One region of the Streptomyces sp. NPDC054863 genome, then DNA from elsewhere that is predicted to be linked to it. Evidence: riboswitches for the same ligand, from Rfam matches in the RefSeq annotation. Region 1 holds a riboswitch; the other holds the start of a gene.
What was found. A riboswitch is a leader RNA that binds a small molecule or an ion and turns the genes downstream of it on or off. The one in region 1 is predicted to bind S-adenosylmethionine.
Positions count from the first base shown of each region.

Region 1 (4,204 bases):
AGGGGTAGGCGAAGGCGATGTGCACGACGCGGGTCCGCCATTCGGGGCGGGTGTCCAGGAGGTGTGCGTACGCGAGGAGGCCGCGCACGATGTTCTTGGAGAGCTCGGTGCGGTCGACGCGGACGATCGTGCGGCGGTCGGTGCCTCCGACCTGCTCGCGGAGGGAGGTCAGACGTTCCTCGACGTCCGGCCGGTGTGCGCGCTCGCGCAGGAAGTCAGCGTCGGCGCCGAGGCCGTGGACGCCGATCCGCTTGCCGTCGAGGGCCTCCTCGCCGAGGATCTCCAGCGCGCACGCCGTGAACGCGTCCGCCCAGCGGCGGGTGAGGAAGGCCGCCCGGTCCGCGCCGAGAATGCCCCGCAGGAGCTGCTCGGCGATGTCGTCGGGAAGCAGCCGGAAGTAGTCGACCGGGGCCCACGGGGTGTGCGAGAAGTGGCCGATGCGCAGGTCGGGGCGGAGCGCGCGGAGCATCCCGGGGACGAGGCAGAGGTGGTAGTCCTGGACGAGGACGGTGGCGTTCGGGGCCGCCGACTGGGCCAGGGCCTCGGCGAAGGCCAGGTTGTAGGCCTCGTACGCAGCCCACCGGCGCCGGAACTCCGCGTCGAAGACGGGCTCCACCGGGGTCTGGTAGAGCAGGTGGTGGACGAACCACAGGACCGAGTTCGAGATGCCGTTGTACGCGGCCGTGTGCGTGTCCGCGTCGATGTCGAGCATGCGGACACCCGGCTCGCCGACCCCGCGGCGCACCGCCTCCCGGTCTCCTTCGCCGAGTGCGGAGCACACCCACAGCGCGTCCGCGTCCGGGCCGATCGCGGAGAGCCCGGAGACCAGGCCGCCGCCGCCGCGCTTGGCGGTCAGCTCCCCGTCGTCGCCCAGGGCGTACGTCACCGGGCCGCGGTTCGACGCGACGAGGACCTGGGCGGCGGCGGGGGACCGCGGAGGGTCGTACTGGGAAGCCATGTGGCGAAACCTAGCCGGTCCGCGATCCCCTCAAACGTGCGTACGGGGCGGCATGCCGATGATTCGGGCGGCGGTCCGCCGATTCAGGCCGCGTGCCGCTCCGCGTACTCCGCGATCTCCCGCATCGGCGGGCGCTCCTCCGTGTCCACAGGGTGTGTACGGGGGACGAAGGCGGTGCCGACGCGCTCGAACTGGGTGAGTGCGGGGCGGATCAGATGGCCCCGGGAGAGCCGGAGCTGGGCCGTGCGGTAGATCGCGGCGGCCATCCGGCCCAGGGCCTGGCCGTCCTGGTGGCGGTGGATGCGCACGCCCACGTCCACCTGGGCGAGCGCGTCGAGCCCGACCGTGTGGAGCGAGTCGATGAGCAGGCCGAGCTCGACCCCGTATCCGACGGGGAAGGGCAGCCGCTCCAGGAGGGAGCGGCGGACCGCGTACTCCCCGCCCAACGGCTGTACGAATCCGGCCAGTTGGGGCCAGTGGAGATTGAGGAGGGGGCGGGCCATCAGCTCGGTGACCCGGCCGCCCTGACCGGCTGCCCCGTCCAGCGGGCGGTCGTACGTCGCCTTCACGAAGTGCACGCCGGGGTCGGTGAGCAGCGGGCCGACGATGCCCGACACGAACGACGCGTCGAAGTCCTTCAGGTCCGCGTCCACGAAGCAGACGACGTCGCCCGTGGTCACCAGGAGCGACCGCCAGAGCACCTCGCCCTTGCCGGGCACGGCCGGAACGCGCGGCAGGATCTCGTCCCGGTGCACCACCCGGGCGCCCGCCTCCGCGGCCTCCTTCGCCGTGTGGTCGGTCGAGCCGGAATCGATCACCACCAGTTCGTCCACCAGGGGTGCGCCGGGGCCCATCAGGTCCCGGCGGATCGTGTCGACGATGCGGCCGACCGTCGCCTCCTCGTTCAGGGCGGGCAGGACGACGCTGACGGTCTGGCCACGGGCGGCCTTGGCGGCGAGCAGCTGCTCCAGCGGGCGGTCGGCGGCGGTCCAGGACCGCGTGCTCAGCCAGCGCTCCACCTCTTCCAGCACGCCCGTCACTCCTCAGTCCTGGAGACATCTGTGATCTATCTCGCGGTCCGGACGGCTGGCACGCCCGTCCGGGGGTTCGGTTACAGTCTTGAACAACGCGGACGACCGTCGCATGTCGGGGTCTGTACGCACACAAACACCCGGGCCGTACGCACGGCACCCGGAGTCATAGCGCTCATCCAGAGGGACAGAGGGAAACGGCCCGTTGAAGTCCCGGCAACCCCCCGAACGACCGCGAGGTCAGGTCGGGAAGGTGCCAATTCCGTCTCGTGGCGAAAGCCGTCGCGGGGAAGATGAGGAAGGACCTCGCCATCATGGCTGTGCAGACCACCGAAGCCACTCGGGCCGCCGAAGCCGCTCGGAACACCACTCCCGTAGACCTCGGCCCCGCCGCCGCCCTCTCCTGCCGCGAGTGCGGGGAGCGCTTCGAGCTCGGCCCGATCTTCGCCTGCCAGCTGTGTTTCGGCCCGCTGGAAGTGGCGTACGACCTCCCGACCGGAAGCCCCGAGGAGCTGCGCAAGCGCATCGAGGCCGGCCCGGAGAACATCTGGCGCTACGCCCCGCTGCTGCCCGTCCCCGCCGACGTGGCCACCAAGCCCAGCCTGAACCCCGGCTTCACGAAGCTGGTCAAGGCGGACAACCTGGCCCGTGAGCTCGGCGTCACCGGCGGTCTGTACGTCAAGGACGACTCCGGCAACCCGACGCACTCCTTCAAGGACCGCGTCGTCGCCATCGCCGTCGAGGCCGCCCGTGCCTTCGGCTTCACGACGCTCTCCTGCTCCTCCACCGGCAACCTGGCCGGCGCGGTCGGCGCCGCCGCCGCGCGGGCCGGCTTCCGCTCCTGCGTGTTCATCCCGCACGACCTGGAGCAGGGCAAGGTCGTCATGGCCGCCGTGTACGGGGGCGAGCTCGTCGGCATCGAGGGCAACTACGACGACGTGAACCGCTTCTGCTCCGAGCTCATCGGCGACCCGCTCGGCGAGGGCTGGGGCTTCGTCAACGTCAACCTGCGCCCGTACTACGGCGAGGGTTCCAAGACCCTCGCGTACGAGATCTGCGAGCAGCTCGGCTGGCGGCTGCCGGACCAGATCGTCATCCCGATCGCCTCGGGCTCGCAGCTCACGAAGATCGACAAGGGGTTGCAGGAGCTGATCAGGCTCGGCCTCGTCGAGGACAGGCCGTACAAGATCTTCGGCGCCCAGGCGGAGGGCTGCTCGCCGGTCTCCACCGCGTACAAGGCCGGTCACGACGTCGTGAAGCCGCAGAAGCCGAACACCATCGCCAAGTCGCTGGCCATCGGCAACCCGGCGGACGGCCCGTACGTCCTGGACATCGCCCGCCGTACGGGCGGCGCCGTCGAGGACGTGAACGACGAGCAGGTCGTCGACGCGATCAAGCTCCTGGCCCGCACCGAGGGCATCTTCGCGGAGACCGCGGGCGGCGTGACCGTCGGCGTCACGCAGAAGCTCATCGAGGCCGGTCTGCTGGACCCGACGCTCACCACGGTCGTGCTCAACACGGGAGACGGTCTCAAGACGCTGGACGCGGTGGCCCCGACCACGGGCCCCTCCGCGACCATCCGGCCGAGCCTGGACGCGTTCCGCGACGCCGGCCTGGCCCGCTGACACCCTCGACCCGTACGACGTACGCAACGGAAGGCTGAACACCATGAGCGTCAAGGTCCGCATCCCCACCATCCTCCGCACGTACACCGGCGGCGAGTCCGAGGTCACCGCCGAGGGCGCCACCCTGTCCGAGGTCATCGCCGACCTGGAGAAGAACCACACCGGCATCGCCGCCCGCGTCCTGGACGACCAGGGCAAGCTGCGCCGCTTCGTGAACGTGTACGTGAACGACGACGACGTGCGCTTCGAGAGCGGCCTCCAGACGGCCACGCCGGACGGCGCGGGCGTCTCGATCATCCCGGCCGTCGCGGGCGGCTGATCCCGCGAGGGGCGGTCAACCGCCCTCCCGTTCACCCAAGTTGCCCTCTCCGCTCACAAGCGGAGGGGGCAATTCTCTATGGTTGAAAGAGGTAGAGTAGGGGAAGCCCCGCTCTCCGCCTGTGCCCCGCGCATATGAGAACGAGAGAAGATGCGGGCCGCGCCCGCGAGCCTTTTGCCGCCGATGCGCACACTATGTCCGGCCCGACTTGCCCTGGAATCACGGTAGTTGACCGATCCGGGCGTTCAGGCGTGCGCAGAATTCTCGTCCG
Region 1 is NZ_JBSGZD010000039.1:36,226-40,429, reverse strand. It holds gene ACWGIG_RS10910 (alpha,alpha-trehalose-phosphate synthase (UDP-forming)) at 1-958, opposite strand, end outside; gene ACWGIG_RS10905 (glucosyl-3-phosphoglycerate synthase) at 1,042-1,989, opposite strand; SAM riboswitch class I at 2,162-2,289, shown strand; gene thrC (threonine synthase) at 2,304-3,614, shown strand; gene ACWGIG_RS10895 (MoaD/ThiS family protein) at 3,658-3,933, shown strand.

Region 2 (4,204 bases), on a different contig from region 1:
ACCGAACTCCTGGTGGCCTGCAACCCGCACAACATCCTGTGCGGCCCGCACGGCGTCGCCCGCGTCTTCGGCCCGCAGAAGGGGGCCACCCCGCAGCAGGTCGAGGCGCTCTCCACGAGCCTGGAGCACTGGGCGTACGTCCTGGAGCGCGACCTCGCCACGACCGCCGATCTGCGCCACGGCCCCGGCACCGGCGCTTCCGGCGGCCTCGGAGCGGGCCTCGCCGCACTCGGTGCCCGGCTCCTGCCCCGCTTCGACGTGCTCCTGGACCACCTCGACCTGGACGCCCGCCTCGCCCGCGCCGACCTGGTCATCACCGCCGAGGGTGCCCTGGACCACCAGACCCCGCGCGGCAAGGTCCCTGCCGAAGTGGCGCGCAGATCAAGGGAGTTGGGGCGTCCGGTACTGGTCCTGGCGGGCACCATCGGCGAGGGCGCGCACGAGATCAGGGCGGTCGGCGCGGACGCCTACAGTGCGATCCTGCCCGCACCCGTGTCGCTGACCGAGGCCCTCGGCCGGGGCGGCGAGTTCCTCACCGACGCGACCGAGCGGGCCCTGCGGATGATCCAGCTGGGCGCGCGCACCGCCCGCCGACGAGAACGGCTGCCTCAGACCGCCGGGACGCAACGCCCGTCCTCGGTGCGGTAGTTCCACCGCGCGCCGTTCTCGACGAGCTCCTTGACCGCCCGTACGAAACGCTCCACGTGCTCGTCCGGCGTGCCCGCGCCGAAGCTGACGCGGATCGCGTTGAGAGAGCGCTCGCCCGGCTCGGCCTCGGGCGCACCGCACTCGCCCGGGTCCTGCGGGTCGCTGCCGAGCAGCGTACGGACCAGCGGGTGGGCGCAGAACAGGCCGTCCCGTACGCCGATTCCGTACTCGGCGGAGAGCGCCGCCGCGAAGTGCGAGCTGTTCCAGCCGTCCACCACGAACGAGATGACGCCGACCCGGGGCGCGTCGTCGCCGAACAGCGACAGCACCTGCACCGCCCCGACCTCGGCGAGCCCCTCGCGCACCTTGCGCACCAGTGCCTGCTCGCGCTCGACCAGCGAGTCGAACCCTGCCTCGGTGAGGGCCTTGCAGGCGGAGGCGATCGAGTACACACCGATCACGTTCGGCGAACCGGCCTCGTGCCGGGCAGCGGTGGTGTGCCACTCCACGTCCACGCCGCCGTCCGCACGCCGTGCGACCTTCTTCGACGCACCGCCACCGGCCAGGTAAGGATCGGCCGCCTGCAGCCAGTCGGACCGGCCCGCGAGGACACCGGAGCCGAACGGCGCGTACAGCTTGTGCCCGGAGAAGGCGACCCAGTCGACGTCCAACTCCCTTACGGAGACCGGGTGGTGGGGCGCCAGCTGCGCCGCGTCGAGCACGATCCGCGCACCGTGGGCGTGGGCGGCAGCCGCCAGCTCCTTCACCGGCCAGATCTCCCCGGTGACGTTCGAGGCACCAGTGACGCACACCAGCGCAGGGCCGTACGGGTCGCGGTCGGCGAGCGCGCGCTCCAGGGTCTCGACGGCCTGCGCCGGAGTCCGCGGCGCGTTCAGGTACGTCACGCGGGCGTCCTGCCAGGGCAGCAGCGACGCGTGGTGTTCGGTCTCGAAGACGAACACCTGGCAGTCGGCGGGCAGCACGGCCGACAGCAGGTTCAGCGAGTCGGTCGTCGAACGCGTGAAGACCACCTGGTCGCCTTCGCGGCAGTCGAGGAACTCGGCGACCGTCACCCGGCTGTTCTCGAAGAGGTCCGTGGAGAGCTGCGACAGGTACCCGGCGCCGCGGTGCACGCTGCCGTAGTACGGGGCGTAGGCGGCGACGTCGTCCCACACCCGCTGCAGGGCCGGCGCGCTGGCCGCGTAGTCGAGGGCCGCGTACGCGACCTCGCCGCCGGTGACGAGCGGCACGGCCACGTCCCGGCCGAGGACCGGCAGCGGCGCCCCGCAGCAGGGGTCGGCGGACTCGGTGGCGGAAACGGCGGTGGCGGAAACGGCGGCAACGGGCGATGCAGACATGGCGAAACTCCTGGCAGGACAAGGCGGAACGGCTTCAGAAGGCCCGCGGGTACGACGGCTCAACAGCCGTGCACCGTACGGGAGTTGCCTCAACGCGCGGCCACCGAAAAGGGCCGCACGGAGGTGAAGGTGGAACGGGGCCGAAGGGCCCTATCGCATTCGCTTGCTCACGAGACTGCTCCCTTGAGGACCAGGACCCCAGGGGCGCGCCACTCCGAAAGGAGTGCGCAGGGGTCCGCGCTTGCCGTAGACCTCGCTGCCTACGACCTGGTCTTCACCCGGGGCACCCCGCCACGGACGGAGGGTTGCCGGACAGCGGGCCGGGGCCGTAGTCGCTGTCACTCATGACCTGTGCAGCATCCTGCCACACGATCAACAACGCGCAAGAGCGCAGTCCGGATCCTGGACTGCGCTCTGCGTCACACGGGGTCGTCTCCCGCGGGGTTTTCAGGCGTTGCTGGCCGCCACCCACCGCTCCAGCGCCCGCTGCGCGCTCCCGGAGTCGAGGGACTCGCGGGCCTGTTCGATACCGGCCGCGATCTCCTCGTTCAGCGAGCCGCCGCCCGGGTTCAGGGCGACCAGCGCCGCCGCCGAGTTGAGCAGCACCGCGTCCCGCACCGGGCCCTTCTCCCCCGCCAGGAGCCTGCGGGCGACCTCGGCGTTGTACGAGGCGTCCGCGCCGCGCAGCGCCTCCACAGGGACGAGTTCCAGGCCCACGTCGCGCGGGTCGAAGGCCTCTTCCCTGACGGCCCCGTCCCGGACGATCCAGACCCGCGAGGTCGCGGTGGTGGTCAGCTCGTCGAGGCCGTCGTCGCCGCGGAAGACGAGTGCGGAGTTCCCCCGTCCGGCGAGGACACCGGCCACGATCGGTGCCATCCGGGCATCGGCCACGCCGACCGCCTGGGCGCGCACCTGGGCCGGGTTGGTGAGCGGACCCAGGATGTTGAAGGTGGTCTGGGTGCCGAGCTCCTTGCGGGCCTTGGCCGCGTACCGCAGTGCGGGGTGGAACTTCACGGCGAAGCAGAAGGTGATGCCCGCCTCCTCGGCGACCTCCACCACCCGGCGCGGCGTCAGGTCCAGATTGACGCCGAGCTTCTCCAGCACGTCGGACGAGCCGCTCGCCGACGACGCCGCCCGGTTGCCGTGCTTGACGACCTTGGCGCCCGTACCGGCGATGACGACGGCCGACATGGTGGAGATGTTGACGGTCTTGGCGAGGTCGCCGCCGGTGCCGACGATGTCGACGCTGGGGCCCGGCACCTCGATGGTGCGGGCGTGGGCGTACATCGCCCGTACCAGCCCGGTGACTTCCTCGACCGTCTCGCCCTTGGCACGCAGCGCGATCGCGAAGCCGGCGATCTGCGCGTCGGTGGCCTCGCCGGTCATGATGCGGTCCATCGCCCAGGCGGTGTCGTCCGCGCCGAGGTCCTCGCCGCGCAGCAGGAGGTTCAGGATGCCCGGCCAGCCGCGGGCCGCCACGCTGTCGCCGCCAGCCGGGGTCACAACGTTCATGGTCCGCTCCAGGGTCCACGTGCCGCTAAGGGCAGCCGATAAGGGATGGGAACACCCTATCCAGCCCCGGGGACGGCGAAGAGCCCCGTCCGGTGTGCGGGACGGGGCTCTTGCCGTGGCGAACAGTACGGTCCGCTCAGGACCGGTTCAGGTGATCAGTGGTGGCCGTGGCCGCTGGTGATCTCCTTGTACTCCTCGGCGGTGGGCTTGGCGATCTGGTTGCCCTCGCCGTACATGCCCTTGCTGAGCTTGGCGCGCAGCTTCTGGGTGGCGCCCACCTTGCGCTCGACGCCGTTCTCGTCCACCTCGGGACCGATCTCGGCCGGCGCGTACTGCTCGTGCGCCGTGAGCGAGTGCAGCTGGTTCTGGTTGAGGGGCTCGTGCACCTCGATGAACTCACCGTGCGGCAGCCGCTTGATGATGCCGGACTCACGTCCGTGCAGCACCTTCTCGGCGTCCCTGCGCTGGAGCCCCAGGCAGATCCGCTTGGTGATGATGAACGCGAGCACCGGACCGGCGAAGAAGCCGATGCGCACGAACCAGCTGATCGAGTTGAGCGACAGGTGGAAGTGCGTGGCCCACAGGTCGTTTCCACCGCCGACGAGGCCGATGAAGTAGACCGTGATCCAGGCGACGCCGAACCCGGTGCGGGTCGGGCTGTTGCGCGGGCGCTGGGCGATGTGGTG
Region 2 is NZ_JBSGZD010000178.1:5,710-9,913, reverse strand. It holds gene ACWGIG_RS26145 (glycerate kinase family protein) at 1-648, shown strand, start outside; gene ACWGIG_RS26140 (aminotransferase class V-fold PLP-dependent enzyme) at 609-2,006, opposite strand; SAM riboswitch class IV at 2,239-2,356, opposite strand; gene trpD (anthranilate phosphoribosyltransferase) at 2,454-3,518, opposite strand; gene qcrB (cytochrome bc1 complex cytochrome b subunit) at 3,674-4,204, opposite strand, start outside.
Region 2: it holds a riboswitch for S-adenosylmethionine, as region 1 does, so the genes downstream of both, ACWGIG_RS26140 (aminotransferase class V-fold PLP-dependent enzyme) here and thrC (threonine synthase) in region 1, are expected to answer to the same signal.